Regions from separate parts of the Yoonia sp. GPGPB17 genome, predicted to be linked through region 1. Evidence: riboswitches for the same ligand, from Rfam matches in the RefSeq annotation. Region 1 holds a riboswitch; each other region holds the start of a gene.
What was found. A riboswitch is a leader RNA that binds a small molecule or an ion and turns the genes downstream of it on or off. The one in region 1 is predicted to bind thiamine pyrophosphate.
Positions count from the first base shown of each region.

Region 2: another riboswitch for thiamine pyrophosphate. It lies ahead of thiB (thiamine ABC transporter substrate binding subunit); the one in region 1 lies ahead of thiM (hydroxyethylthiazole kinase).
Region 3: another riboswitch for thiamine pyrophosphate. It lies ahead of thiD (bifunctional hydroxymethylpyrimidine kinase/phosphomethylpyrimidine kinase); the one in region 1 lies ahead of thiM (hydroxyethylthiazole kinase).

Region 1 covers NZ_JATACI010000003.1:48,741-58,814, forward strand. The annotation lists gene QTO30_RS20565 (MFS transporter) at 1-35, opposite strand, end outside; gene QTO30_RS20570 (LysR family transcriptional regulator) at 197-1,051, shown strand; gene QTO30_RS20575 (CBS domain-containing protein) at 1,424-1,966, opposite strand; gene QTO30_RS20580 (DUF2461 family protein) at 2,068-2,457, shown strand; gene QTO30_RS20585 (DUF2461 family protein) at 2,376-2,720, shown strand; gene QTO30_RS20590 (3-oxoacyl-ACP reductase) at 3,721-4,485, opposite strand; gene thiD (bifunctional hydroxymethylpyrimidine kinase/phosphomethylpyrimidine kinase) at 4,482-5,291, opposite strand; gene thiE (thiamine phosphate synthase) at 5,288-5,938, opposite strand; gene thiM (hydroxyethylthiazole kinase) at 5,929-6,711, opposite strand; TPP riboswitch at 6,757-6,845, opposite strand; gene QTO30_RS20610 (NAD(P)/FAD-dependent oxidoreductase) at 6,915-7,865, opposite strand; gene QTO30_RS20615 (DUF427 domain-containing protein) at 7,859-8,332, opposite strand; gene QTO30_RS20620 (NAD(P)-dependent oxidoreductase) at 8,409-9,029, opposite strand; gene QTO30_RS20625 (hypothetical protein) at 9,047-9,235, opposite strand; gene QTO30_RS20630 (hypothetical protein) at 9,298-9,843, opposite strand; gene QTO30_RS20635 (hypothetical protein) at 9,815-10,074, opposite strand, start outside.
Region 2 covers NZ_JATACI010000002.1:2,748,306-2,758,379, reverse strand. The annotation lists gene QTO30_RS14560 (glutathione S-transferase) at 1-108, shown strand, start outside; gene QTO30_RS14555 (outer membrane protein) at 115-759, opposite strand; gene petA (ubiquinol-cytochrome c reductase iron-sulfur subunit) at 1,177-1,734, shown strand; partial or broken gene QTO30_RS14545 (cytochrome b) at 1,747-3,100, shown strand; gene QTO30_RS14540 (cytochrome c1) at 3,111-3,989, shown strand; partial or broken gene QTO30_RS14535 (thiamine ABC transporter ATP-binding protein) at 4,072-4,762, opposite strand; partial or broken gene QTO30_RS14530 (thiamine/thiamine pyrophosphate ABC transporter permease ThiP) at 4,749-6,277, opposite strand; gene thiB (thiamine ABC transporter substrate binding subunit) at 6,253-7,242, opposite strand; TPP riboswitch at 7,279-7,381, opposite strand; gene aroC (chorismate synthase) at 7,472-8,575, shown strand; gene QTO30_RS14515 (DMT family transporter) at 8,576-9,436, opposite strand; gene QTO30_RS14510 (HU family DNA-binding protein) at 9,554-9,844, opposite strand; gene QTO30_RS14505 (AMP nucleosidase) at 9,978-10,074, opposite strand, start outside.
Region 3 covers NZ_JATACI010000002.1:3,433,098-3,443,171, reverse strand. The annotation lists partial or broken gene QTO30_RS18215 (SDR family NAD(P)-dependent oxidoreductase) at 1-336, shown strand, start outside; gene QTO30_RS18210 (twin transmembrane helix small protein) at 398-604, shown strand; gene QTO30_RS18205 (cob(I)yrinic acid a,c-diamide adenosyltransferase) at 609-1,181, shown strand; gene QTO30_RS18200 (electron transfer flavoprotein subunit beta/FixA family protein) at 1,347-2,105, shown strand; gene QTO30_RS18195 (electron transfer flavoprotein subunit alpha/FixB family protein) at 2,105-3,031, shown strand; gene QTO30_RS18190 (DUF6473 family protein) at 3,082-3,927, opposite strand; gene QTO30_RS18185 (3-hydroxybutyryl-CoA dehydrogenase) at 4,087-4,962, shown strand; TPP riboswitch at 5,207-5,311, shown strand; gene thiD (bifunctional hydroxymethylpyrimidine kinase/phosphomethylpyrimidine kinase) at 5,354-6,169, shown strand; partial or broken gene QTO30_RS18175 (FAD-dependent oxidoreductase) at 6,166-7,139, shown strand; gene thiS (sulfur carrier protein ThiS) at 7,123-7,317, shown strand; gene QTO30_RS18165 (thiazole synthase) at 7,320-8,090, shown strand; gene QTO30_RS18160 (thiamine phosphate synthase) at 8,087-8,683, shown strand; gene QTO30_RS18155 (HesA/MoeB/ThiF family protein) at 8,680-9,636, shown strand; gene QTO30_RS18150 (ABC transporter substrate-binding protein) at 9,650-10,074, shown strand, end outside.

The DNA of each region.
Region 1 (10,074 bases):
GCGAGAAGTTCGCCCCAGTTGAGAGCGCGGTCCATGCCAACAGCTGCCCGACAGCTAATACTAGAGGTTTTTTGGGTCATTGTCTGAATAGCTAGAGACATGACAAATGTAGGTCAAAAGAGATTTTTCTGGCCTCTCGCCTTCCATTTGGTTATGCAGCGCTATGCGAGCCCTACCTTCTCCAACCGCGTTAAGAATGTTCGTGGAAGCTGCGGAGCGAGAAAGCTTTGCTGGTGCGGCAGACGCACTGAACGTCACGCAGGCAGCGGTCAGCAAGCAGATGGCGAGCCTCGAAGACCGTTTAGAGACAGCCCTTTTTTCTCGGAGACATCGTTCGGTTGTCGTAACAGCAGCTGGTCGGGCGTATTTGCCAGTCGCCCGGCGTGTTCTGGCATTGCTTGACGCTGGGCTCAATGAAGCTTCAGGTCTGTCGGCACGTCGAGCGATTACGGTCGAAGTTGATATTGAATTTCTCGATCTTGTGCTGGCCCCAAGGCTACTGCGACTGCAGGCCGAAATACCCGATACCGATGTGATATTCGTTCCAACTATCCCGGGGCGGCACAAGCCGCAAAGCGATCTGGCAATCACGTATGGGCATCCACGTGCGGATGCCGCCTCTGTCGAGCGCCTCTGCGGCTTTACTGTTTTTCCCGTTGTGAGCCCTTCACTCCTCGAAACTTCGGCGAAACCTTTCGAAACACTCTGTCTTCTCCACGATGTCGACACCTACTGGTGGGATACCTTCTTGCGCGCACAAAAGGTTCTCCGGTACGACCAAGGTTTCGTTCTGGGAAGCGGCGCGCTTGCAATCCGCGCCGCCTTGGCCGGACAAGGTATCGCCATCGGTGACAATGTGCTTTGTTGTGACGCCTTGCAGCGCGGTGATCTGGTTCAAATCGGAACGGCTACTTTTCCTGGTCGCGATGACTACTGGATATCCGAGCATCCCAACATGCAAGAAGACCCAGTCACAGCGCTTCTCCGAAACTGGTTGAAAGCCGAGACGGCACAAACGATTGGTAGAACGCAACACGCTAGAGTGAGTTGACTGCTGCCATTCAATTTTGAACGGCGAGCGGTGGAGATGACGCCGACTTTTGACTTCGACGCTTGATCCACGCTGCGACCTGCACGAATGGCCGATTCCTATGCTGCATAATGCGCTGAATTTTTCGCTTATGCGGCATTTCTTATGCTGCGAGCGCGCGCAGCGAGAAATCAAGACGCCCGGTGTGGGCTCTTTCGATTCATTGGCTGCGTCGGCTACGAACGGCAGCTCTGCTCCTTTCTAGTTTTTTGCTAGGCATCTCGTGAAAATGGGCGGGTATAATTCTCACCGCTCAAGCCAAGCCGGAGGTAGCTACACCGCTACCCGCATTAAAGATGGCAACGCACAGCTATGCGTTCACCAACTTCTTGATCAATTGACTAGACCGATCACAATGACCATGACGATAGAATAGAGCGTGATACCGCCCCCGATCAGGAACCAGGGCCAATTCTTGATGACCGTCGCTGTCGCAATCGACTTCATTTGATAGATCAAGTCAGGCCATGTGTAGGACACAAAGTCACCCTGGGTGAATATGGCAGTGATGCGCCCATCATCATCGACCACTGGCAAGCGCCGAAACCGTTCGTTGGACATGATCCGGAGCCAATCAAGCAAATCATCCGACTCCCGCGCCACCCGTGGATCTTTTGTCATAATAGCGGATAGCTGCGTGGTTTTGGGATCTAGTTCCTTGCCAACGACCTTGTTCATTACATCACGCTCTGTCACCACGCCGATGACTTTGTTATCGGGGTCGACAACAATTACAGAGCCATAGTTCTTTTCCGCCATCGCGGACACTGCATTAAGGACCGTTGTATCCGATGACCGGGTCAAAGGCTTCTGTTTTGACTTGTATTCCGGGCGGTCCATCAAGCGGTTTCCGGGGCGTACAGCTTCTTTTGGCATGGTGATGCTCCTGGTTAAGTATGTTCCTCTTAGGAGGTAGCGTGTTACTGCCTCGCTACCAGCGATAGGCACACTGAAACAGCGAAACAGGAATTTAACCTATGGTAGAGCCAGAAACATTTGCGTTCCTTTCCAATCTCGCAGCGAATAATCGCAAGGCATGGATGGATGAGCATCGCGCCGAACGTGACGATGCTTTGCATAATTTCACCGGCATAGCCATTACATTGCACGACTATGCTGATCGCTTTGATCCTTACGTCGCGCAAGCGCGGGTTAAACCAAAGCAAAACTACACAAAGTTCTTTCAGGAACCACGTGAGCGTGTTGGGCGTGCTTTTTCCGCGCCGATGTGGATGTATTTGCCAATGCCGGTGATTTCTCAGAAAGCGTTGGTTATTATCTGCACATCGAGCCAGAGAATTGTTACGCGGGGGCCGCACTTTTCCAGCCATCTAAGGTTGCCCTTGCGAGGCTTCGCCAGCGCCTGATTAATGACCCCGAAGGCTTGGCCGATATCTTGACCGATACGGAGTTCAAAGAGACTTTTCCGGACGGCGTGGTGACACGCAAGGCGTTCGACATAGTTCCGGATGGTTTTGAAAGTAGTCATCCAGTCGCACCCTATTTGAAAATGGTTGGTCTAGGATGCCGCCATGATTTGCCTGACGGACTGCTGCTTGAAGATACGGCAATAGATACGCTGATTGATATCTTTAGCACTGCTCGGCAGTTGGTACGTTACTTTGATTGATTGCGAGCGGACCGTGACGATAGAGTGATGCGGGCGTCGCACTCTGCTTTGGGGCTCAGAGCTGCCATCGAAGGCAATGCAGCATCCGCGGTGCCGAGCCGGTTGTGCCGCATTCGAGTCTACCCAAAGCCGCCGTCCGTTCGGAGTGTCGGATGCTGCGGTGCGGTCCGTCAAACCCGCCGTTCGCGGCGGACGCGAAATCAGGGCGACGGCGGACTGGGAGTCTGCGGACCCAGCAATCATCCAGGTTTATCGAGCGAACGTCCGGTCCAGCGTTCGGGCGACATGAGCCGCCCCCGCATGCTGGCGCCAACAGATTATCATGTCAGCGGCCTGCTTAGAACAGAACTCGCCGGTTGGGACACTTGATTTCATATCCGCCAAGTGCATTGCTTCAAGTATGGTCCTACGCGCGTTAAAGCTCATCCAAGTATCCTGTCTAGTTTGGCTGCTGATTTGGATTGGCATTCTTGTCTATCATTTGTGGATTGCCGACCTGTTGATGCCTTCGCCAAAGACATCGGACACGTACTATGTGGTTTACCATTTCGGCGGACTGGCTCTCAGCATTTACGCCGCTTTGATCCTGGTTTTTGTAAGCACGCTGCTCCTAAGGCGTGCTATGAGGCAACGCCATTGAGAGCACGTTCACACAGACTAGCCCTCAATCGGGGACTATAGCGGTTTCCGCCCGAACCCGACAATCGCACAGAGCGCAGCATCACCCACTTTGGCGTTTCTTCGGCCATCCGCCGCAAGTTGCCGCTACGGCCAGACCGCGGGAAACCCAATCTTGGTTTTTCCATCTTTGCTCACGCAGCACTATTTTGCAGGTGCGGCGTCATGACTGCTGCTTCGCACATGCTATCACCAAACCGGTCGTTCAAAGATAAGAAAAAACCCGGATCTAAAACTTCCTTTCGCTTCGACCCTTAGCAATCATCGAGACGCGGAAACGGTAGGCATCCTGCATTGGCTCTTCCGTCACAGTTTCTCCATCTCACCCGAACACCAAACCTCCGTCAACGACGAGGTTTTGGCCAGTCACAGCGCGTGCCCAGGGACTCGCAAAAAACAAGACCGCGTCTGCGGCCTCTTCCGGGGTCACCACCGAGCGCAGGGGCGTAACGCCCGCGATGTAGTCAAAGACTTCCTGCGGTGTTGAAGCACTGGCATCGGTCGTCCTTAACAGACCCCCGGATACCATGTTGACCGTAATGCCTTTTGGCCCGAGCTCGGCCGCCATGGTGCGCGTCAACGCGAGCAGAGCGGCCTTCGCGGAGGTATAGTCGTGATAGGGCACGACAGGGTTTTGGAAGAGGTTCGTGCCGATCGTGACAACCCGCCCAAAGCCCGAATTTGCCATCCCCGGAGCGGTGGCTTGGATGACATTCAGCGCGCCAAGCACCGCAGTGCTGTGTTGCGAGAGCATTTCAGCGGCGCTTAGGGTCTCGACGGTGGACCGCGCATCCCCGTTGAAGCTGTAGTCAGCCAAGGCGTTGTGAATGAAGGTCGTAATCGGGCCAACCGCCTTCTCTGCATGCTTGACCATCTGCTTTACTGCGTCGGCATCTTGTACGTCGGCCTGCAAAGCAACAGTACGATCCCCCAAGTCAGTCGCAAGTTCTTCTGCAGCCGCTTTGCTGTTGCGATAGTTGATCACCACCCGCGCACCTTCTCGGGCGAATGCCCGCGCGATTGCGGCACCCAATCCCCGGCCCGCGCCTGTCACCAAGACGGTCTGTTCCTTTAGGGCCTTACTCATGTTTTTTCCTTCCAAAGACTGTAGAAATGATGGACCGGCCCGTTACCTCGTCCGACTGTCAGGAGATCAGCCGCAGCAATCGCGCCTGAGATGTACTGCTTCGCTGCGGCAACGGCCGCACTTGGCACCAGACCTTTGGCGAGCTGCGCTGCAATCGCTGACGACAGGCTACAGCCTGTGCCATGCGTATTCCTGGTTTGCATGCGCGCAGCTTCGAACCAGTGGAGATGTATGCCATCCCACAGAACGTCGGGGCTTTGGTCCCCGTTCAGGTGGCCGCCTTTCACCAGCGTGACATTTGGACCCAAATCCGACAGATCGCGTGCATGGGCGGCCATTGCGTCGCGGGTAGCAGCTTCGCGTCGGTTCAGCAGACGCGCGGCTTCTGGCAGGTTTGGGGTCAAGACCGTGGCCAGGGGCAACAGTGACACGCGCAATGCCTCCATCGCATCGTCTTGCAACAGCGGCGCGCCACCTTTAGCGACCATCACCGGATCAAGCACGATTGGGATGTCTTGATGATTAGACAAGGCCTGCGCAACCGCTACTGCGATCTCTGAGGTTGCGATCATGCCGACCTTAACGGCATCTATGCGGACGTCGGCAAAAACGGCGGCGATCTGTGCCTTGACGAACGACGGTGCGATCAATTCGACGCCGCTGACGCCTTGGGTATTCTGCGCGGTCAAAGCCGTTATGGCCGCCAATCCATACACCCCGTTGGCTGCAAAGGCCTTCAAGTCAGCCTGGACACCAGCACCCCCGGAAGGGTCGGAACCAGCAATGGTCAGAACGTTTCTGATCATATCGAAAGTCCAGCTGTTGTATTCAAAGCATGGCTGAGGTTGTGCGCTGCGCGTTCCGGATCGGGTTGACCACAAATCGCGGAAACCACGGCGACCCCGTTGCATCCGGCCCGCAGGACATCGGCCACATGCTCGCGCTTCAATCCGCCAATGGCCACTGTTGGCAACCGCGCCAACCGCGCCATTTCGGCCAGACTAGACAGGCCAATCGTTGGCTTGTGATCCGCCTTGGTCGTAGTCTGAAAAACGGTGCCAAGGCCGAGGTAGTCAGCAAGGTCAGGGTCTGCTGACACGACCTGTTCTGGCGTCTCGCAAGACAGGCCGATGATCTTGTCCGGTCCCAAACGCTTCCGCGCGAATGCGGGAATGACGTCATCTTGGCCGATATGCACACCATCCACGTCTGCTGCGACCGCTGCCTCAAGATCATCGTTGATGACAAGTGGAATGCCTTTGCCTGCCAATACGCGTTTCAGCGCGCGCGCGGCTTCGACGCGGCTTTGGGTCGAGGCCTCCTTGTCGCGCAGCTGCACAAAGCTGACGCCGCCGCGAACCGCAGCTGCGACCGTCTCGATCAACGCAGGTCCGGGGCAAAGGTTCGGGTCCGTCACCAGATACAACCGAAGGCTGCGTGGAATCAGTTCCATGACACACGCGTCTCCAGAAGATCACCGGTTTGTAGCGCGTGAAGCGTATCCAAGAAGGCGACCGAAAAGCTGCCGGGCCCCGATGTTTCAGCACCTGCCCGCTCCCCCGCTTCAGCAAAGTGCACGAACGCTGCAATTGTCGCCTCGAACCTGGGTGCTATGGCAGCATAGGCACCAACCAAAGCTGTTAGCGCACATCCCAAGGCTGTCACGGTTGGCATGATGTCCGAACCACCGGTGATACTTGCGCTTCGTTTGCCGTCGGTGATGAAATCAACCGGGCCTGAGACTGCCACGATGCAGTCATGGCGCACTGCAAGGGCCCGGGCGGAACGCTGTGCGTCGCTCACGCGATCGCCACTGTCGGCGCCTTTGCCAGACCCGGCTCCGCCTGCGAGAGCGATGATTTCCGACGCATTCCCTCGAACAATACTGGGTTTGATCGCAAGAAGATCAAGGGCTGCTTTGGCACGATAGGGCGTTGCGAAATGGGCGACGGGATCCAGCACCCACGGCACTTTGGCCGCATTTGCTGCGACGGCGGCGGCTTTCATGCTTTCCAGCCAAGGGGTGGACAAAGTGCCGATATTGATTGTCAAAGCCCCTGCGATCAGGGCAAAATCCGCAACTTCTTCAGGCGCATGGATCATGGCAGGCGATGCGCCTGCAGCCAGCGTGACATTCGCAGCGATGTTCATGGCGACGTAGTTCGTGATGCAGTGGACAAGCGGCGATTGCGTTCGTAACGCGTCGAGGGCTGCATTGGGTTGCATGCGATCTTTCCTTTTCGCTTGATACGGAAAGACGGTACAGACCGACTAGGTCTGTTTTTGCCTCCCTCCGCCGGCATTATCCGGTTCAGGTTCAAAGGGTGCATCTCAGCCTCTCGGCGCCCCTGACAAGTCAAGGCTATCTTGGAAATGGCAGTGCGGTCAATCCGGGAGACGCATTAGTCTCGTCTATGCGTCATTTTAAATCAGACCCGTTTTGCGATCGTCGCTGCAATGGCCTGCCCACTAACCCAGGCATCTTCGGCTTTCGCACCAAGACACCAGTCGCCACCAGCGAATAGCGTCTCCTCCTCGTCGGCTAGATAGGTACGCCCGAGCGGTCGGGACACAAACGCGTACCGCCAACGGTGTCCTGACAAATAGGCCGGAGTGATCACAGCACTGATACCAAGTGCCGTGCACAGAAGCGGCAGCATAAGTTTGGCAAAAGCGTCCCGATCCAATTCCAGATGCCGCATACTCCAATCGCGGCTGGCATGCGCGACAATGCACGTCGCATCCGGCCGACCCGGCTTTGCACTGTCACACACAATCCACTTTAGGTCCGCTTCCGGAGCGCGGCGCGACACAAAGGGCAGTTCAACATCACCGGGCAGTCCGACCATCAGCGTCAGACACGGTGTCATTTCGACCGTTTTCAGGGAGGCGTTGAAGGGATGCGCGTCGGGCAAGAGCGCGCCGATCTGAGGCGCAAGCGCGGTGATGACCACCCGATCGAACGTCTCATCGCCGCCTTGCCAAATCAATTTCCAGCGACCATTCGATTTCACGATACTCTCTATGCGGGTTTCTTTTCGGATCGTCAGGCCGTTTCCCAGATGCTTTGCCAAGCCGGTCATCCCGGGGACACCGACATACGCCGGTTTTTCACGATCTTGCGGCCAGCGTGCCACGACACCAGCGGCTTCGGCTTGCTTCAACATCGCGGAAAAGCCATCGCTTTGCGGTGTAACGTACTGGGCACCGTGATCAAATTGGAAACCGCCCTCCGCGCGGCGCGTTGCCATCCTGCCGCCCAGTCCCCGACCCTTGTCAAAAACCACCACATCTACGCCGCGCTGCATCAATTCCCGCGCGCAGGTCAGACCAGCCATACCTGCGCCGATGACAGCCGTTTTGGCGGTCGGCCCTACCAATGCTCGGTCCCCGGTGTGCCCTTGATACGCCCTTGTAGGTTCCCCGTCACCCACCCGCCGTAAAAGTCGCCGGGCTGCGGAATGACGCGCTCTGCACCAACAAAGCATGCATCCATCGCGCCAGCGTAGAAAGACACATGTCCGGCCAAAGCGCTGAAGGATGCGGATGGGGACGGATAGCTCCACGCTGCGCGGTGCGCCGTCTTGTCGCCTGCCCGCACATTGAAATAGGCTGCCTGCCCCTTCCACTCATAAAAGGTGGTGCGGCGCGTCGCGATCAACGCGGCCTCCACGTCTTCAGGCGCAATGTAGTAGGTTGGCGCATGATGGGTTTCAAGGACCCGCAAAGCACGGGTCGTTTCAGCGACAGTTTCACCATTCAACACGACGCGCAGGCGGTGCGGCACCGGTTCCAGGGCTGGCGGTCGTGGATAAACCTGAACGTTTTCTGCGATAAGGTCTGACATTGATTTGGACATGGTCCCTGAGTAAAATACTTCCATCGCGATACTGTCCGGCAGAGGCAACAGCAAACGCCAGCTTTCAACGGGTCAGCACGACATCCGCGCCGATGTCGAGGCCATCCTCCACGGCATCAACAAGGTAGCATGCGACACTGCGCCGTGAGACCAATCCGTTTCGCCAACTTGATGGATCGCGCAGCACCTCAAGCCCGCGTGATTTCGCACTATTGGTCAGAATAACTGGCCGAACAATCGTCCAATCGATTTCACTTTCCATAATCATCGCCTCTTGCCGGTCCTTGTCGGCATAGGGCCTGCCCAGGATGGCCCGATGACCAAGACGTTCAATCGAACTCATTGCACTTCGAGAACGTCCCGCACCAAATCCAGTTACCGCCACCAATCGCTTGGTGTCACTGTCTTTCATCGCCTCAATCAGCACACGCGTACTATCGGAAAAGAGCGCCTCTTCCTCCCAGAGCATCGCAAGCCGTTCCTTGATACCCAGCGTGTAGATCACCGCGCGGGCACCGGCGAGCGCTGCCGTCACATCGTCTGCTGATCGCGCGTCCCCAGCAAACGGCTCAATCAAATCGGTTTTCTCAAGATTGTCAGCGCTGCGCGCAAAGGCGCGCACGGGCAGTCCGCGACCGACAGCTTCCGTAACGGCCAGCGCGCCGATGCCAGAGGTCGCGCCCATTATGAGTATCAGTGCGCTCAATTCAGCATGTCTTCGTAAAGACTATGATAGGCGCGATGTGTGGCCCGGTCGCCCTGTCGGACATTCACGCGACGAAGGACTTCTTTCAAGGAGTCCCACGGGCGGTCCAGGCTTGGCGTGGCCGGGCTCAGTTGGCTTTTGACGTCCGCATGCGTTGCGTTCCCAAGACTATTAGCATTGCTCATGTCTATACTCCTTCTAAGTCGGTATGGGCTGTTTTGGCGGTTGTGGCGTCAGACGTCCACATTCATACGCTACTCGAAATAGCCTGCTGCTGCGAAAAGGCGTGCGTGATTTTCAGCCTTTGGCCATACCCCAACAACAAAAGGAGCAGGGCTATGCCAATGATCGGCATATGTCCGATAAATTCGACAAGCGCGGCTTCGTTGTTGCCTTGGACGATGAAAACGATGTTCGATATCGCCATTATGACGGACAAGGCCAAAACCGCGAGGCGGACTGTCGTGCCAAGGATTAGTACGATCCCGATGACGGCTTCGACCATGCCCGCGGACAGGACAAACAGGCGATCGTCGAAGACGTTGAAGCCGAGGGCTTGCATGAAGTTCCATTGATACTGCGCAACAAAAACCTGCCCCAATGCCGAGGGAGCCAGTTTTTCTCCCACGGCCAGAGCCACAAGTGAAATTCCCGTCCAAATCCGCAACGCATCTACTGAATACGGTTTCAGCCAATCCCGGCGTGCCTCATCCTCGATCGAGTTTAGCAGCAAGAAGAACGCGATCCCGATAATGATCGCATATTCAAGTGCGGGAAACAGACCGAATTTCATTGCGACAGCCGGCGTGCAGAACCAACATCATGACAGCCGCAGTCTTGATCCACCGATTGGCGATCAGCATGATACCAATGGCGGCCTGCATCACGACAAGAGCAAGGCCGAATGTCCCGTCCGCAACCTTGTGTGGCGCGACCAGAGACCCTTCATAGGCGGTCAAAAGAAAGCTCATCCCCGTGAAGACGCGCAAAATCTCCATGAAATCGTGACGAAGCTTGCTCTCTG
Region 2 (10,074 bases), on a different contig from region 1:
GACCTGCGGCATAACGGGCACGGTTGGCGGAATGGGAATGAAGCACTGGCCAATTGGCACGCGGCGTTTGCCGCGCGCGACAGCATGGTTGCAACAAAACCTGAATAACAAGGCTTAGAAGTTGAAGCTGACGCCAAAGTTAAGGGCGTTGGTAACAATGTCCGCTTCCAAGGTACCGCCACTGTCAAGATCTGCGGTATTGGATGAAAACGTACCCTTATACTCACCAAACACCGACCACTGATCGTTGATCGGCATAGACGCACCAGCCAACCAAGTAGCGGCAGGACCCGTCAATTGATAACCAAAGGTTTCTGACGCGCCGTTGGTCACCTCGACATGCGGCAAGGCGATGCCAACACCACCGCCAACATAAGGCGTGATGTTCCCCGCGAGATCAGTCCAGCGGCGATAGGCGTTGATTGTCAGGGTGTTCAAGCCGTCCGTGAACTCGAGCACTTCGTACCCGGCTGGCAATGAATCATCTTTTGGGTAGACCTTGTTGTGGGCAAAATCCAAACCAAACCCAAAGGTTGGCGAACGCCATTGGGTCGCGCGAATGCCATAGTAGGGCGGTGCCTCGAACGACCGCCCCTCCCACTCCTGAGAGAAATCATCATCACCGATTTCGGGATCTCGAATCGAAATATCAGACGAGGGTGCCGACTGCACACCGCCGTAAAAGCTCAGCTCAACATCTGCTGCCGCAAATGATGGAACGATCATCAGGCTGATGAAGGGGGCCAAGACGCGATTCATAACATAAAGTCCGAAGTGAGTGATGCTTGAAGTGAGTAGACTTGTGCAACGAAGCTGACAACAAAACATTAATCACCAATATGTCACCGCAATGCGAATGTGGCACGCCAAACACAACTATGGGCAATTTATAGAGAAAATCCGCCGATTGCGGCAAAAAACGGCTACTTTGTGTCACACCCATTGCGGTGTATCTTGACCACAGGGAACAATCTGCACTGGCCCGATTCTCTGTCTGCGATTAACATTGTGTTGGGTATTGCCCACTTAAATATACGTCCTGTCGGCCTGCGCGGGATTGTCCGCTGGACGTTGAAGGCTTTGGTAGTTAAACAGCGCCAAAATTGACTGATCTTTGCATCGGTCTATTTTTTCGTGCGGGCAATTCGCCCATCAAAAGAATCGGAGATGCATCCAGTGTCACATGCAGATGATCATCAGGGCACACGCCGCGACTTTCTTTACTATGCCACCGCTGGTGCGGGTGTCGTCGTAACAGGGGCAGCGGTTTGGCCACTGGTAAACCAGATGAACCCTTCCGCCGATGTTTTGGCGCTCGCCTCAATCCGCGTTGATGTCAGCGCCGTTGATCCGGGCACACAGATTACAGTGCTGTGGCAAGGTAAGCCGGTCTTTATCCGGGCGCGTACCGAAGATGAGATCGCAGAAGCGCGCGCTGTTGAGCTCAGCGAACTGCCAGATGCGGACGCCAATAACGAAAATCTGGGTGAAGCTCCGGCAACTGATGAAAACCGCGCCTTGACCGAAGATGGCGTATGGCTGGTTCAGATGGGCGTTTGCACCCACCTTGGCTGTGTGCCTTTGGGCAACGCGGGCGATTTCCATGGTTGGTTCTGCCCATGCCACGGTTCACACTATGACACCGCTGGCCGTATTCGCCGCGGCCCGGCACCGCGCAACCTGCCTGTTCCGATCGCGTCCTTCGTGGACGAAACAACAATTCAACTCGGTTAAGGAGAAAAACCCATGGGCGGCATTCCCCACGACCATTATGAGCCAGGCACAAAAGGCGAAAAGTGGCTGCACAGCCGTTTGCCAATCGTTGGCCTGCTGTATGACACACTGATGATCCCCACACCCAAGAACCTGAACTGGATGTGGATCTGGGGTATCGTTCTTGTTTTCACACTTGTGCTGCAAATCATCACAGGCATCGTGCTTGTGATGCACTACGTGCCGCATGTTGATATGGCGTTCAACTCGGTTGAGCACATCATGCGCAACGTGAATGGCGGCCATATGATCCGCTATTTCCACATGAACGGCGCGTCGCTGTTCTTTGTGGCCGTGTATGCGCACATCTTCCGTTCGCTCTACTACGGTTCATACAAGTCACCGCGTGAGGTGACATGGATCGTTGGTATGCTGATGTACGTCCTGATGATGGGTACAGCCTTTATGGGTTACGTGCTGCCATGGGGGCAGATGTCCTTCCACGGGACTGCTGTTATCACCGGCCTGTTCGGCACAATCCCGTTCATTGGTGAGTCTGTGCAAATCTGGCTGCTGGGCACACCGAACGGTTCCATCGGACAGCCTGCGCTGAACCGTTTCTTCTCGCTGCACTACCTGCTGCCATTCATTCTGCTGGGTCTGACAATCGTGCACGTGTGGGCGTTCCACACGACAGGTAACAACAACCCAACCGGTGTTGAGGTGCGTCGCACATCAAAAGAAGACGCTGCAAAAGATACACTTCCTTTCTGGCCGTACTTCGTGATCAAGGATCTGTTTGCATTGGCGATCATTCTTGCGGTGTTTGTTGCGGTTGTTGGTTTCATGCCAAACTATCTGGGTCACCCGGATAACTACATCCCTGCTAACCCGCTAGCGACGCCGTCGCATATTGTGCCGGAATGGTACTTCCTGCCGTTCTACGCGATTCTACGGGCATTCGACCAAGAGGTCTGGCTGGTCATTGCCGTGAACTGGATCACATTCGGCATTGTCGACGCAGCCTTCTTCGGCGTTGTGGCGATGTTCGGCGCGATCGTCGTGATGGCGCTGGCCCCTTGGCTGGATACCTCTACAGTGCGGTCCGGTCGCTATCGCCCGATGTTTAAATGGTGGTTCTGGCTGTTCGTCGTTAACTTCATCCTGCTGATGTGGGTTGGTGCGCGTCCGGCTGAAGGGATCTACCCCTACATCGCCTTGCTCGGGTCGACCTACTGGTTTGCATACTTCCTCGTCATCCTGCCTCTGCTTGGCGTGATCGAGAAGCCAAACACGCCGCTTCAACGCAACCATCGAAGAAGACTTCAACGCGCACTACGCGCCGAAGAGTGACGGCGCCAAGCCCGTCGCGAACCCGGCCGAGTGAGAGAGGACCAATGAATATGTTCCGTAAATTCACACTCACCGCTGCAACAGCGCTTGCCCTAACAGCAGGGCAAGCCATGGCTGCCGAAGTCGAGGTCGAGATCACTGACTACGCGTTCCCGTTTGAGGGCCCGTTTGGCAGCTATGATCAGATGCAACTTCAACGTGGTCTTCAGGTCTATACTGAGATTTGCGCTTCGTGCCATGGGCTAGAGCTTGTTGCATTTCGCAACCTGCATGACGAAGGTGGCCCCGCGTTGCCAGAAGATCAGATGCGTGCCTATGCAGAGCAGTTCACGCTTTGGGATTGGGATGCGAACCCGCAATATATTGATCCTGAAACAGACGATCAGATCACGTTTTCACCGGCAAATACCTTCCCCGCAAACGAAGCGCAAAATGCGCCCGACCTCAGCCTGATGGCCAAGGCACGTGCTGGTTTCCACGGTCCTGAAGGCACGGGGATCAACCAGTTTGTGTATGGTATGGGCGGTGCTGAATATATCGCGTCGCTACTGACAGGCTACCACGAAGAGCCAGAGTGTGCGCTGGAAGGCGAACCGATGGACGGCTCTTATAACGTGGCCTTCGCTGCAGGCGGCTTCCCTGAAAGCTGCATCGATGAAAAGGGTAAGCACATGGTACCCGGCTCCTGGATCGGGATGGCTCAACCGCTTTGGGGCGACGACGTTGACTACGCAGACGGTCACTCTGCCGAGTTGGAAGACGTCGCTATGGACGTTGCGGCATTCCTGATGTGGACGGCAGAGCCAAAGCTGGTCGCGCGCAAGGAAGCAGGCCTGACAGGTGTACTGTTCCTAACGGTTCTGTCGGTGCTGCTGTACCTGACAAACAAGCGCCTGTGGGCACCACATAAGCACAAAGATTAAGTTTGAACTGATCTGACAAACACAAGGCCCGCTAATTGGCGGGCCTTTTGCTTTACATCAGGTGGACCCTTGACCCACCTTACCCAAGATAGGCTGCCAGCGCCGCATGGCGGGTTGTCGAACAACACATCTGTTGCCACCGGCGCATGGACCATCCCATCTGCGACCAACGCCGCCATGTCAGCAATCCGCCGGGCGTCAGCCGGATCGTGGGTCACCATAATCACCGTCTTCCCGCCCGCAACCAGCTTGGCCTTCACCAAATCCAGCATCTCATCCTTGAGCGCAGGGCCAAGTGCCGCAAAGGGTTCGTCCAGCAAAACAAGAGACCGGTTTGCCACAAGGACCCGCGCCAAGGCCACCCGGCTTTGCTGGCCACCAGATAGCGCGCCGGGTTTGCGATCACCAAAGCCATCCAGCCCGACATCGGCCAAAGCTGCGGCAACTACAGCTTCGTCTTGTGCGTTCAAACGCAAATCCGGGCGCAGCCCCAGCCCGACATTCTGCGCAGCCGTTAAATGCGGAAAAAGGTTGTTGTCCTGAAACAGCATACTGACAGGGCGCGCACCCGGCGCGGCGCCTGACAAATCGACGCCATCCCACAGCAACCGCCCTGATGCAGGCAACAGAAACCCGGCAATCGCCGCCAGCAATGTCGATTTTCCTGCCCCGGATGGCCCGATCAGCGCAACAGCCTTGCCCATCTCGAAGGCTACATCGGATCGCAGCGAGAACGACCCTTGGCGCAGCACCAGATTTTCACATGTCAGCATCCGCCCGCCCCCAACGATCACATATCCAAAAGAGCGTGAAGCTCAATGCCACCAGCAACAGCGCTGCTCCCGCCGCAGATTCCATGCGGTAAGCCCCCATCAACCGGTACATCGCCAGTGGCAGCGTTTCCTCGGACTGCCCCGCAAACAGGGCGATCACCCCAAGGTCCCCCATCGACAAGGCCGCCGCCAACCCGGAAGCAAACCCCAGCGGGCGTCGCACCCGGGGCAGAACCACCAAACGTACCCATGATCCTTTGGCCATATCCAGCGATAGCGCCAAGCGACCATAGTCTTTTTTGACTTGCGCGGCTGCCGGTGCAAGCGCGCGCAGCGCAAATGGCAAAGCTAGGGTCGCGTTCACCAGCATCGTGACCAGCAATGCAACATCAGCCGGGCGAATGAAGGGAAACACCAGCAAGAATGCGCCCGTTCCGACGACCAAACCAGACGCCGCCAGAGGCATGACCCCAACAACGGAAACCATCATGCCACCCCGTAGGGCGAGCGCGAGCGCCATCAGCACACAAAGCGCCGCCGATCCAAGCGCGACAACCACTGATCGTAGCGCGGCTACCCAGATTGTGGCTGGCATATTGAAGAACTCCGGCAATCCACGCAGAACGATCATGGTCAGTGGCAACAAAAGAAAGACCGCCGCCAAGATAATCACACCATAATCGACGCCCGGCCGCGCCAAATCCCACCGCTGTATGACACGGTCCAGCCCGGTCCCTATCGGATCATTGCCAGTGACCCGCCATGCCAAAACAGCGCCCAACACGCAGAGCACAAACTGAATGCACGCAAGCAAAGCCGCACGACCCAGATCAAAGTCAAAACGCACAGCCTGATAGATAGCCAACTCGACCGTTGTCGCACGCGGGCCACCGCCCATCGTCAGCGCCACGGCGAAGCTCGTCAGGCACAGCAGGAAGACGACAAGGAAGGTGCTGGGCACCACTGCGCGCAGCATCGGCACTTCCAGCAACCGCCACACCGGCACATTCAGCGAAGCGGCCAAGCGAAACCGTTCAGCCGGGATCGCCAGCCAGCCTTGCAAAATAAAACGCACGGCCAGCGGCATGTTGAAAAACACATGCGCCAGCACGACGCCATGCAGGCCGTAGATCGAAATGGGCGAGATACCCAACCATGCCAACCCGTCATTCAGCAGCCCAGCGCGACCAAAGATAGCAAGAAGGCCCAAAACGGCCACAATGACGGGCAACAGAAACGGTGCACCCAATAGCGTGATCAAGAGCTGGCGGCCCCAAAACCTGCGCCGCGCAAGGGCACGAGCAACTGGAATTGCCAACAATACACTGAAGAAAGCAGAAAGCAGCGCCTGCACAACCGTAAACCGGATTGCGGCCCAATCTGCGGGGGCCAGCCCGCCCCCCATTCGGCACGCCAGGCAACAGCACCCAGCGTACCAAGAGTTAACACAAGCACCAACGCCGCCGCAGCGGCGTCAGGCCATCGTGCAGTTACCGGGACAGCGCTGTGCGCCATTCATCCAGCGCCGCATCACGCTTTGCAGCCGCGTCCTCGGGCGACAACAGCAAAGATGTGCCGGGTGTGACCAATGTCTCAAACCCCTCTGGCAAGCCGCTTGCGGGCGTCACCGCCGGATACATCCAGTTTGTTGTCGGGATCACGCTTTGGAACCCATCGGACACCATGAACGCAAGGAACTGATCTGCAAGCTCCGGCTGGTCCGTGCCCGCAACTTTGCCCGCAACTTCGACCTGCATGTAGTGGCCTTCATCAAAAGCCCATGCAACCTTGCTGTCGTCTTCTTCAGCAATCAGGTGGTAGGCGGGCGATGTGGTGTAGGACAAGACTGCGTCCGCCTCGCCTTCAAGGAACATGCCGTAGGCCTCGGACCAGCCCGAGGTCACAGTGACGATATTGTCAGCCAGATCAGCCCAAAGCGCAGGGGCTTCGTCGCCGTAGGCCGTCTTGACCCACATCAGAAGACCCAGACCGGGGGTGGATGAACGCGGGTCCTGGATCACGATCTTGGTGTCACTGTCAGCCAATGCGCGCAATGACGCGGGCGCATCCGCACCTGCATTGCCAACGAAAGCGAAATAGCCCCAATCGAAGGGTAGAAACTCGGCGTCAGTCCATGCAATCGGCAGATCAAGATCAGCATCAACGCCATGCGGCGCAAACAATTCTGTTTCGCGGGCAGCTGCTGTGAGGTTCGTATCCAGACCCAGCACGATGTCTGCATCCGTTTGTGGTCCTTCCAACTGCAGCCGCGCCAGCAGTGCCGCACCGTCACCAGTGCCAACGAATTGTAGATCGCAGGCACATTCCGCCTCGAAGGCCGCTTCAATCGCGGGGCCGGGGCCCCATTCGGTGACAAAACTGTCGTAGGTCATGACTTGCAGCACTGGGGTCTCGGCCATGGCGCCTGTGGCACATAGGGCAAGTCCCGCAACAGCTGGCAGATAGGTGGTTGGTTTCATCGTATCCTCCAAATGCGACGGGCGGATTGGGGGATAGCGGGGTTGCTAAACCTTCCCTCCGCCGGTCTTAACCGGTTCAGGTTCTACGGGTCCGCATGATTGCATCTCAGCCACGCTGGTGGCCCCCCGAGGTAGGTCTTAGCTAAGCCGGTTTGGGCAGCGAGGCAAGGGAAAGCACTTGAGCCTGATTGTCACGCCCGCTAGACCCAAGCGGCAAAGGGGTACTTCTATGTCGATCAACAGCTTCGGTCATTTGTTTCGCTTCACTACCTGGGGTGAAAGCCACGGGCCTGCTTTGGGTGCGACGGTTGACGGCTGCCCACCGGGCGTGCCGCTTGAGGCACCGATGATCCAGCAATGGATGGACAAGCGCCGCCCCGGTCTGAACAAGAACACGACCCAGCGGAATGAACCTGATGCGGTGAAGATCCTGTCGGGTGTGTATGAGGGTAAAACGACGGGTACGCCGATCCAACTGATGATTGAAAATACCGATCAACGGTCGAAAGACTATGGCGATATCATCAACACGTTCCGACCCGGCCATGCAGATATCACCTACCACCAGAAGTACGGTCTGCGCGACCCGCGTGGGGGCGGGCGATCATCTGCACGGGAGACGGCGTCGCGTGTGGCCGCTGGGGGTGTGGCGCGCGAGGCGATCAATGCGATTGCGCCGGGCGTCCAGATCAAAGGCTATATGACCCAGATGGGCACAAAAAAGATCGATCCCGCCAAAATGGATTGGGACCAGATCGATCAGAACGATTTCTTCTGCCCGGATGCCGAGGCGGCAGCCGAATGGAACGACTACCTTGCATGGCTGCGCAAGGACGATCACAACTCTGTCGGCGCGATCATCGAAGTTGTCGCACGCGGCGTGCCCGCAGGCATAGGTGCACCGGTCTATGCCAAGTTAGACACCGATTTGGCTGCTGCGATGATGTCGATCAACGCGGTGAAGGGCGTCGAGATTGGCGAAGGCATGGCCGCCGCCGCGCTGACAGGCCGCGACAATGCGGATGAGATTTTCATGGGAGCTGATGGGCCAGATTACAGCTCGAACCACGCTGGCGGCATCCTTGGCGGGATCAGCACCGGACAGGACATTGTGGTGCGGTTTGCCGTAAAACCAACCTCATCAATCCTGTCGCCGCGCAAATCGATCCGCATGGACGGAACACCCACGGAAGTGATCACCAAGGGGCGTCACGACCCATGCGTCGGCATCCGCGCGGTACCTGTCGGCGAAGCCATGATGGCTTGTGTCATCCTCGATCACCTGCTTCTGGATCGCGGGCAAACGGGCGGCGTGCGCGGTCAGATCGGCTAACTACTGTTTCGACAGTTGCACGGCCAAGATACCTCCCGCGATAATCGCAACGCCAATAACGTCCAGAACGCCAATCACCTCGCCCAGCAAGACCGCCGCAATGGCGACCCCGAAGAACGGGTTGAGAAAGTGAAAGGTTGAGGCCTTCACCGCCCCGATGCGCCCCACAAGCAGGAACCAGACCAAAGTCGCCGCCAGCCCGGGCACCAAAGTGGTATAGACGAACGCGACAACCAACTGCCAGTTCCAAGTAACGTCCCAAACTTCGAGTGTCAGCGCAGGCGCCCAAAGAATTGCGCTGCCCACCAGCATCTGCAAGCCCACAATCATCAGCACATTGCCACCCGATGAGGCGCCCAGAACTGCAAGTGTTGCGATAGTCAAAGACACCACCCCGATCACACAAAGGATCAGCCCATAAACATCAACGCCACCCTGCAAGCGCGCGCCCATGATCAAGACCACGCCGATAAGCCCCGCGATAAGCCCCGCGATCCCCAAGGGCCTCACGCGATTGCCAAAAACGATCCAACCAGCCAGAGCGACCAGAAGGGGCATCGTAGAGGCAATGATTGCCGCCAATGACGCAGGTATCGTCTGCATCGCCACGAAATTTAAACCGAGGTAAAGGGCGTTTTGGCAGACGCCAAAGATCACCACACCCAGCCACTGCTTGCCCGATAGCCGAGCTGACTGTCCCAGCGCCCAAGCTATTGCAACGCCCAGCAACCCGGAAATGAGAAACCGCAACGCCAACGCGCTGAGCGGCGGCGCATACTCCACGATCACCCGCGCCGAGGTAAAGGCCGAGGACCACATCAGCGCGAACGCCAAACCCATTGCGATTGCTTTGATATCCATATCCGCCACCTATCGAAGAAGATCAGGATGGGAAATGCCAATCACGCGCCGCAACGGAAAAGGGCCGCCAATCTGGCGACCCTCTCAACATCTGCATCCTGCCTTTCGGCCGATGGCTTAGCCGTTCACGCTGTCTTTCAGCGCTTTGGCGATTGTCATTTTGACAACCTTGTCTGCGTCTTTCTTGATCTGCTCGCCCGTAGCTGGGTTGCGGACCATACGCTCTGGGCGCTCGCGGCAGTAGATTTTGCCAACGCCAGGAAGTGTCACAGCACCGCCGCCGGATACTTCTTTGGTGATGATGCCAGTCACAGCGTCCAGTGCGGAACCCGCCGCTTTCTTATCCATGCCTGTTTCATCGGCCAAAGCAGCAACAAGCTGCGCTTTTGTCATTGGTTTTGTAGCCATTGTTCTGGTCTCCCTCATTCGCCCCAGCAGTAGGGCCTATTACCCGCACATTTAACGGTATGTTGTGGCAGACCACAACGATTAGTGTAGGTTTACAAGGGAAAAAGCGCCACTTTTTGCGTTTTTTGGCTGATCAGAGGAAAGCCGTCTCCTCAAAACTGCGTAATTTCCGACTGTGGATGCGTTCAAGCGGCATTTCGCGCAGACGTTCCATCGCCCGAATGCCGATC
Region 3 (10,074 bases), on a different contig from region 1:
ATGAGCGATACCGCGATCAAGGTGATCCTGATCGAACCTGGCCCAATCACCGCAAAAATCCGTGAAAACGCGATCCCACATTTTGAGAAGTGGATTGATTGGCAGAACTCAGCCCGCGCAACGCAGTATCATGAGCTAAGATCGCGGCTCTATGATGATAAAGGGCCAGATACGTTTGAATTGCCGCCGTCAGCTGTGACCAAAAAGATCCTGCATGCCTTGGCATCCCCCCGACCTAAGCCGCGTTACTACGTCACGACACCCACATATCTGATGGGATGGTTGCGGCGTATTTTGCCAACACGGTTGCTGGATGCGGTGATTTTGAAGGCCTGAGGGTTTCCTTCGCGGACCTGCCTGCTACATCGCGTGGAAAACAAACGAAGGACTCATGATCATGGCAGACGATCCCCTATTCTGGCTCATGTCACTCTCGGTGCTGATTGTGCTTGGCATTTTAATGTGGGGCATGGGCAGCTTCGGCAAAGGTGGCGAGTACAATCGCAAGAACGCCAACAAGATCATGCGCTGGCGGGTCGGCGCACAGTTTGTCGCCGTCGTCTTGATCCTTATTTTTGTCTACCTGCGCAGCGAAGGAAGCTAACCAAATGGTTGTTCTCAACAAAATCTACACCAAAACTGGCGATGCGGGCGAAACCGCCTTGGGTAATGGAAGCCGGGTCGCCAAACATTCGTTGCGTGTCACGTCATACGGCACGGTCGATGAAACGAATGCGACTGTCGGTCTTGCCCGGTTGCACGCGACCGGTGACATGGATGCACAACTGGCGATGATCCAGAACGACCTGTTTGATCTTGGCGCAGACCTCTGCCGCCCGGATATGGAAAAGGATAGCGAGTCTGAGTACCCCGTCCTGCGCATGACCGACGCGCAGGTCGAACGGCTGGAAGGCCAAATTGACGAGATGACCAAACAGGTTGAACCCCTACGCAGCTTCATCCTGCCGGGTGGGTCGGCTTTGGCCGCGCACCTCCACCTGTGTCGCACCGTATCACGACGCGCTGAACGTCTGACGGTGGAATTGGCAACAATGGAATCGGTCAATCCGGCGGCGGTGAAGTATCTCAACCGTTTGTCAGACTGGTGTTTTCAGGCCGCGCGCATCGCTAATGATAACGGCAAGAACGACGTTTTATGGGTGCCTGGCGCAAACCGCTAGGCCAGGCCGATTGTAACCCGGCTAGCACCCCGGACCTGACGTGCGCGTCAAGAACGTGGCGTCGGCAGGCGCTGTCGCGTCGATTTTGCACTGTTTTCCCGGCGACGCGCAGGATAACAACAATCCGAGAAGATAATTGATCAGATTCTTAGGAGAGTAACGCAGATGAAGGTCCTCGTACCCGTCAAGCGCGTGATCGACTACAACGTGAAGGTTCGTGTGAAAGCGGATGGTTCCGGTGTTGATCTCGCCAACGTCAAAATGTCGATGAACCCGTTCGATGAAATCGCCGTGGAAGAGGCCATTCGCCTGCGCGAAGCGGGCAAGGCTGACGAAGTGGTCGCCGTGTCCATCGGCGTCAAGCAAAGCCAGGAAACGCTGCGCACTGCTCTTGCTATGGGTGCGGACCGCGCGATTTTGGTAGTCGCAACCGATGACGTTCACACCGATATCGAACCTCTCGCCGTTGCGAAAATTCTTGCTGCAATCGTTAAAGAAGAGGCCCCCGGTTTGGTGCTCTGCGGCAAGCAGGCCATCGACAATGACATGAACGCCACGGGCCAGATGCTGTCTGCCCTGCTGGGTTGGTCCCAAGCAACATTCGCATCCGAGGTTGATGTGGAGGGCGACAGCGCAACGGTCACGCGTGAAGTGGACGGTGGCTTGCAGACGATCAAGGTCAAAATGCCAACAATCGTGACCGTTGACTTGCGCCTGAACGAACCGCGTTATGCATCCCTGCCTAACATCATGAAGGCCAAGAAGAAGCCGTTGGATGAAAAGACGCCCGCCGACTACGGCGTCGACATCACGCCACGTCTGAGCATCGTCAGCACAACCGAACCCGAAGCACGCAAGGCGGGTATCATGGTTGGGTCCGTTGACGAACTTGTTGAAAAACTCAAAGAAGCGGGGGCGGTATAATGGCTGTTCTTCTGATTGGCGAAGTCACTGACGGCGCGCTGGCCGTTGACGCGACAGCAAAGGCCGTGTCTGCGGCGCGGGCCCTTGGTGATGTGACCGTGCTTTGCGCCGGGGCATCCGCCAAAGCTGCGGCTGATGAAGCGGCAACGATTGAAGGTGTCTCCAAAGTGCTGTGCGCTGAAGATGCCGCCCTAGGTCACCGACTGGCAGAACCTACTGCGGACCTGATTGTCTCACTCGCTGGCGACTACAGCCATATCGCGGCACCCGGCACGACAGACGCCAAGAACGTGATGCCACGTGTGGCGGCATTGTTGGATGCGATGGTCATTTCCGAAGTGACGGCCATCGTTGATGCAGATACATTTGAACGTCCGATCTACGCAGGTAACGCGATCCAAACCGTCAAGTCTTCCGACGACAAGAAGGTTATGACGATCCGGACTGCCGGTTTTGACGCTGCCGCAATGGGTGGTTCTGCTGCCGTTGAAAGCATCGGTGCCGCCGGAAACCCCGGCCTGTCTGAGTGGGTCGAAGACAAGGTCGCGGCTTCTGACCGCCCTGAACTGACATCTGCGGGTGTCGTCGTATCTGGTGGTCGCGGTGTTGGGTCTGAAGAGGACTTTGCCCTGATCGAAACGCTGGCTGACAAACTGAACGCCGCGGTCGGCGCATCCCGCGCTGCAGTTGATAGTGGTTATGCGCCAAACGACTGGCAGGTCGGCCAGACGGGTAAGGTCGTGGCACCTGATCTTTATGTTGCCGTCGGTATCTCCGGTGCGATCCAGCACTTGGCCGGTATGAAAGACAGCAAGATCATCGTAGCCATCAACAAGGACGAAGAAGCGCCGATCTTCCAGGTTGCGGATTTCGGTCTGGTTGCCGACCTGTTTGACGCGGTACCAGAGTTGACAAACAAACTCTGAACCTAGCCGAAGTTGTATTGATAGGGCCTGCGCATGCCGCGCGGGCCTTTTTATATGGCATAAAGCTGATCGCGTATCTTGGGGACCAACGCAGCACTTGCTTCGACATGGCAATCGACACCCAGCATTTCGGATGCCGCTTTGGCCTGTGAAGGTGGGAAAAACATGCCGCGAGACCCTTGCGAAATAGCCCGTTCTGTCGGGTTTGCGACAACGACATCTTTAACCATGGGTCGCAGTTCATCGATCATTGACGCCGTGATGAACAAGGGATCGACTTGTAACTGGCCGGGCCGTTCTGACCAATGTTCGTCCGCCATCAGGTCTTCTGAAAACCACAGCAAAATCACACGATCACCAATCTGCTTCAGCATATTCCGCATCCGCGCCAGCCATGCCTCTCTCAATTCTACGACCACCGTGTCAAACCGTTCAATCGACTTGGTGTGCAATGCGCCCAGCATGTGCCGGGTAAAGGAATACTCAGAAAAATCGACGTCTTGATAAATGGCCTGCAAGACCGTCGAGGCCCGCAAGAAGCGATCATTGCGCCGGGGATGGACAGAGTAGAAACGATTGGACAGATAATTGGCCCCCATCACCTGTACGACGGTCAAATCAGCCTCTGAACAGATGCCCATGATTGTTGGGTCATTCACAAAGGCATCAATCCCGCCATTCACACAGCCAAAATTGACGCAGGTCTGGCGCATGGCCTTTTCAACCAATTGCGGGAAAGGTTTTTCAATGAACTTACCGTAGGTTTCTGTCCCGCCGACAAACGCAATGTACGGCAGATCAAGGCGCTTGCGCGGCCCGCGAAACAACATTCGAGAGGCCCCGTAACGGCACGGCGAATAAGACAGATCGCTGTTCTCTATTTTCTCGTGCTTCATGGTGTCCAGCCCTTCTCTTCATCACCCAACAGGCAGATTCGTAGAAATCCTTTGCGAATTTGCTAATAAGGGCATTTGATGAAATTTTTACTTATTGTGTCGCCTTGAAGCCGCCCCCTGCCGGGGCCTATGGTGCAGCGAACCCGCAGAGGATTGATCATGACAATTGAACAGGTAGGTATTGTTGGCGCAGGGCAAATGGGCAACGGCATCGCGCATGTCTTTGCGTTGGCCGGTTACGAGGTTCTGCTGACCGATATCAGTCAAGAGGCCATGAGCGCCGCCGTCGCATTGATTGATCGCAATCTTGACAGGCAGGTCAGCAGAGAGCTGATCACTGCTGTTCAAAAAGCCGAAGCGATGAAACGGATCGGCACGACGCAAACTCTGACGGATTTGGGCCAAACCGACTTGATCATCGAGGCCGCAACCGAGCGTGAGACCATCAAGACCGCTATTTTCGAAGATCTGGTCCCGCATCTAAAGCCCGACACCATTCTGACGTCGAACACGTCGTCAATTTCGATCACACGCCTGGCGTCCCGTACTGATCGTCCTGAAAAATTCATGGGGTTCCACTTTATGAACCCGGTGCCGATCATGCAGTTGGTCGAACTGATCCGCGGCATTGCAACAGATGAGCCCACGTTTAAAGCTTGCCATGCAGTTGTGGAACGTCTTGGCAAAACCTCTGCCACTGCTGAGGATTTCCCGGCCTTTATCGTCAACCGCATCCTGATGCCAATGATCAACGAAGCAATATATACGCTTTATGAAGGTGTCGGCTCGGTCCAATCCATTGATACGTCACTCAAACTTGGCGCCAACCACCCCATGGGGCCGCTGGAACTGGCTGATTTCATCGGGCTGGACACCTGCCTTGCGATCATGAACGTGCTGCACGACGGGCTGGCTGATACGAAGTATCGCCCCTGCCCGCTGCTGACGAAGTATGTCGAAGCCGGATGGTTGGGGCGCAAGTCAAAGCGCGGATTCTACGACTATCGTGGGGATGCGCCGGTGCCAACGCGGTAAAATGCAAAGGGCGGCTTTCAGCCCAACCCGGTCAAGATTTTATCTTGCCGCCAACACAAGCGGCACGAAAATTCACGCACATTCTGAATGTCTTCATACGGTCTTTTTGTTTTAGAAGAGAACATAGATTTTCGATCGACACCAAAAGACAGCCCGAGACGGCAATGTCCGATAGCTGGAATATCGGCCCGAAGTCACCATGGCCCAGGCATTTGACTTACTCGCACTGAATTGCTAATCGGGACGGGAACCGTTGGGGTGCCTCACCAGAGGCTGAGAGGCGCGTATGCGCTAACCCATCGAACCTGATCCGGGCAATTCCGGCGTAGGGAACGGTCTTTGCGCAAGCAGGCAGTTTTGTACGCGATGCCCATTGATATGGAGCGTTGCCATGGCGCATATCGCGTTGACGATAGCAGGATCAGACAGCGGCGGCGGCGCTGGCATTCAGGCAGATCTTAAGGCGATGTCAGCACTCGGGGTTTACGGGGCCTCGGTCATCACCGCTGTTACAGCGCAGAACACAAAAGCTGTCACCGCCGTCCACGGCGTCCCGCAGGATATGATCACTGCGCAGATTGACGCGGTGCTGGATGATCTGAACGTCAAAGCCGTCAAGATTGGTATGCTGACCACGCCAGACACCATCCACTGCGTTGTAGCGGGGCTTGACGGTTATCCCGGCCCATTGGTGCTTGACCCTGTGATGATTGCAAAATCAGGCGATTTGCTCTTGGCGGCCGAGGCTGTCGCAACACTTAGGGACGTCTTATTGCCGCGCGCGCGTGTGCTGACGCCGAACCTGCCCGAAGCGGCTTGCCTGCTGGACTCACCTGTTGCGGTTGGACGCACCGAGATGATCGCGCAAGGCCGGGCGCTCTGTGATCTGGGGGCGCAGGCCGTCCTGATGAAGGGCGGACATGCGGATGGCGAAATCTGCCATGACATTCTGGTGTCTGGGGATCAGGTGCTTGCCGAGCTTTGTGCACCGCGCTGCAAGACAGCTAACACGCACGGGACGGGATGCACCTTATCCTCCTCAATCGCGGCGGGGTTGGCCAAGGGTCTTCCTCTGGAACTTGCGGTGCGAGAGGCCCATAGTTACCTGCAAGCGGCGATTGCTGATGCAGATGCGTTGAACATCGGTTCCGGTCATGGCCCCGTGCATCACTTCCATCAGTTCTGGCCCGCTTCAGGCAAAGCATGAGCCTCTGGTCGATCATAGGGGCCGGTGTTGCGGGGCTCGCCATCGCGACCGAATTGGTCTCGCGCGGGGCGCGGGTTCAGGTTTTTGATACGGCGGGCCCTCCAGGCCCTCACGCCTGTTCCTGGTGGGCGGGCGGGATGTTGGCGCCTTGGTGCGAATTTGAAAACGCCGAAGAGCCGGTGTTGCGTCTCGGCCAGATGGCCATTGAGTGGTGGGCGGACAAGACCGATGTCCAAAGGCTTGGCACCTTGGTGGTCGCCGCGCGCCGTGATCTGCCGGATTTGCGCCGCTTTGCGCGCCGCACCGAAGGTTTTGTGGAGGTCGATGGCGATATTGCAGAACTTGAACCTGATTTGTCCGGCTTCACAAAGGGGCTGTTCTTTCAGGCGGAAGCCCATCTTGACCCACGCAAAGCCTTGCAGGCTCTTTATACTTCTTTGGAGGAAAAAGGCGTGGTGTTTCACAACAAATATGCGCCCGATGGTCTAAAAAAATTATTGATTGCAGAGGTTTACAAGCACGAAGCGCTCTGTCCGATTTGCGCGGCGTCAAGGGAGAGATGCTGGTGATCCGGTGCCGCGATGTAAACCTGACCCGCCCAGTGCGGTTGCTGCATCCAAGGATACCACTTTACATCGTGCCGCGCGGGGATGGAATCTACATGCTGGGCGCAACGATGATCGAAAGCGAGGACCGCAGCCGTATAACCGCACGCTCGATGCTGGAATTGCTCAGCGCCGCCTATGCGCTGAATCCTGCTTTCGGAGAGGCGGAGGTGCTGGAAATCGGCGTCGATCTGCGCCCCGCCTTCCCGGACAACCTGCCGCGCATTCGCAGGCGTGGTGACACGATCTATGCCAACGGACTCTATCGCCACGGTTATCTGCTTGCGCCTGCTTTGGCACATGGTGTGGCAGATCTGGCGCTGAACAACACGCATTCGGAGATGGTCGATGAAGATTACGCTTAACGGAACAGGGTGCGAGGTCGCAGCGGAGACTCTTCCGGACCTTCTTGCAGAATGCGGCTTTTCCGGTCGCGTTGCTACGGCCGTCAACGAAGAGTTCGTGCCCGCAAGCCTTCGCGCGGGTGTTGAACTGAGCGACGGGGACCGCGTCGAAGTCGTCGCGCCAATGCAGGGGGGATGAGGGTGAAAGAGTTTTACGGCACTAAGCTGCCCAACCCTCTTATGTTGGGGACAGCACAATACCCAAGCCCTGCGATCCTCGCACAGGCGTTTCACGAAAGCGCAGCGGGGGTGGCCACGGTGTCCTTGCGCCGGGAAGGCGCAGGTGGCCACGGGCAGGTGTTTTGGCAGATGATCCAGGACCTTGGTGTGCATGTGCTGCCCAACACCGCTGGCTGCCACACGGTAAAGGAAGCGGTTACCACGGCCCATATGGCGCGCGAGGTGTTCGCTACCACCTGGATCAAGCTGGAACTGATCGGCCACACCGACAGCTTGCAACCGGATGTGTTCCAATTGGTCGAGGCTGCCCGCATTTTGTCGGATGAGGGTTTTCAGGTGTTTCCCTACACGACCGAGGATTTGATCGTTGCTGAACGTTTGCAAAGCGCAGGTTGCGAGGTGTTGATGCCATGGGGCGCGCCGATTGGCTCGGGTCGCGGGCTGAGCAACGCATATGCTTTAAGGGCCATGCGGGCAGAGTTTCCGGATGTGCCTCTGGTCGTTGACGCGGGGATCGGGCTGCCAAGCCACGCCGCACATGCGATGGAACTTGGATATGACGCCGTGCTGCTCAATACAGCCGTTGCCCGCGCAGGCGATCCGGTGGCGATGGCCCGCGCGATGATGCGCGCGGTTGAGGCGGGGCAATTGGCCTATGGGGCTGAGCCGATTGAGGCGCGCGATATGGCCGAAGCCTCCACCCCCGTGATCGGCAAGGCTTTCCTGTCATGACACTGGACCGTTTTTACCCGATCTTTGATCGATCCGACTGGCTGCGGCGGATGCTGCCCTTGGGCGTGAAACTGGTACAACTGCGCATCAAAGATCAGGCGGATGAGGACGTGCAGCGCGAAATCGCGGTCTCGCGCGACCTCTGCCAGCAATACGGTGCAGTGCTGGTCGTGAACGACCATTGGCAAGCGGCGCTCGATCTGGGCTGTGAGTGGGTTCATCTGGGTCAGGAAGACCTGGACGAAGCCGATTTGCCCGCCATCCGGAAGGCGGGGCTGAAGCTGGGCGTGTCTACCCATGACACTGACGAATTGGAACGGGTGCTTGGCATGGCACCTGACTATGTGGCGCTTGGTCCTGTTTACCCAACGATTCTCAAGAAGATGAAGTGGCACAGGCAGGGACTGCCCAAAGTCACCGAATGGAAAGCACGGCTGGGCGGAACACCGCTCGTGGGCATCGGTGGCATGTCGGTGGAGCGCGCGGCGGGGGTGTTTGAGGCCGGTGCCAACATCATCTCGGTCGTGACGGACATCACTTTGAACGCCGACCCCGAAGCGCGCGTACGCGCATGGATCAAGGCCACACGATGAACCGTTACGCACGCCAAATAATTCTGCCGGAAGTAAACGTGCAAGGGCAGCGGCGCCTGGCGACAGCGCGTGTGCTCGTCATCGGCGCTGGCGGTTTGGCGGCCCCTGCGCTCCCGCTTTTGGCAGGGGCCGGTGTGGGTCATATCATGCTTGTCGATGGGGATACGGTGTCGCTGTCAAACCTGCACCGGCAGACCCTGTTTACCGAAGCCGGTTGCGGCCGACCAAAGGCCGAAATTGCTGCAATGCGCTGCACAGACATCAATTCCGAGATTGCGGTCGACACGGCGGTGCAAAACCTGACCCCGACAAATGCACCTGACCTTGTGCAACAAGCCGATCTGGTTCTGGATTGCGCCGATAGCTACGCCGTCAGTTACATCCTCAGTGACCTCTGTCTTGCCAAGGGCAAACCACTGATCAGCGCTGCGGTGCTTGGATTGAGCGGCTATGTGGGTGGCTTCTGTGGTGGAGCGCCCTCACTGCGCGCGGTTTTCCCACAAGCACCGGACAGCGGCGCAAGCTGCGCCACCGCAGGGGTTCTGGGTCCCGTTGTCGGCATCATGGGCGCGATGCAGGCCCAAATGGCGCTCAACGTGCTACTCGGGTTCACGCCGTCTCCTTTGGGCCAGCTGGTGAACTATGACGCGCGCAGCGTCGCCACCTCGGGCTTTCGTTTCGATACCGCACCTGAGCCTGACATCGCCTTCCCTTTCCTTGCCCCTTCACAACTGAACGCCGATGACCTGATCGTTGAATTGCGCAACAAAGATGAAGCCCCAATCCCAATCCACACGGCAGCGCAGCGCCTCGATCCAAGTCAAATTGCCGAAATTCGCGCCCCGCGCGTCGCCCTTTGCTGCGCAACCGGTCTGCGGGCCTGGCGCGCGGCGGAAACCCTTCAACAGACCTGGCCCGGTGAGATCGTCCTCGTTGCGGCCGCGACCTCATAAAGGAACAAGGCTTATGAAACACATTCTCACCGCAGCCGCTTTGCTGACCGCATCGCCTGCTATGGCGCAAGATCAAATGACCGTTCTGCTGGATTGGTTCATCAACCCCGATCACGGCCCCCTGATTGTCGCCGAAGAGCTTGGCTATTTCGCTGACCAAGGGCTTGAGGTTGAGATCATTCCGCCCGCCGATCCCTCCGCACCGCCGCGCCTTGTGGCGGCTGGCCAGGCGGACCTCGCGATTTCCTATCAACCAAATCTGCATCTGCAAGTTCAAGAGGGACTGCCCCTTGTACGCGTCGGGACGCTTGTCGCGACGCCCCTTAGCTGTCTTCTGGTTCTGGCCGATGGGCCAATCGAAACCCCTGCTGATCTGCGCGGGCGTACTGTGGGTTTTTCCGTCGCCGGTGTTGAAGAGGCTGTGCTGAGCGCTGTTCT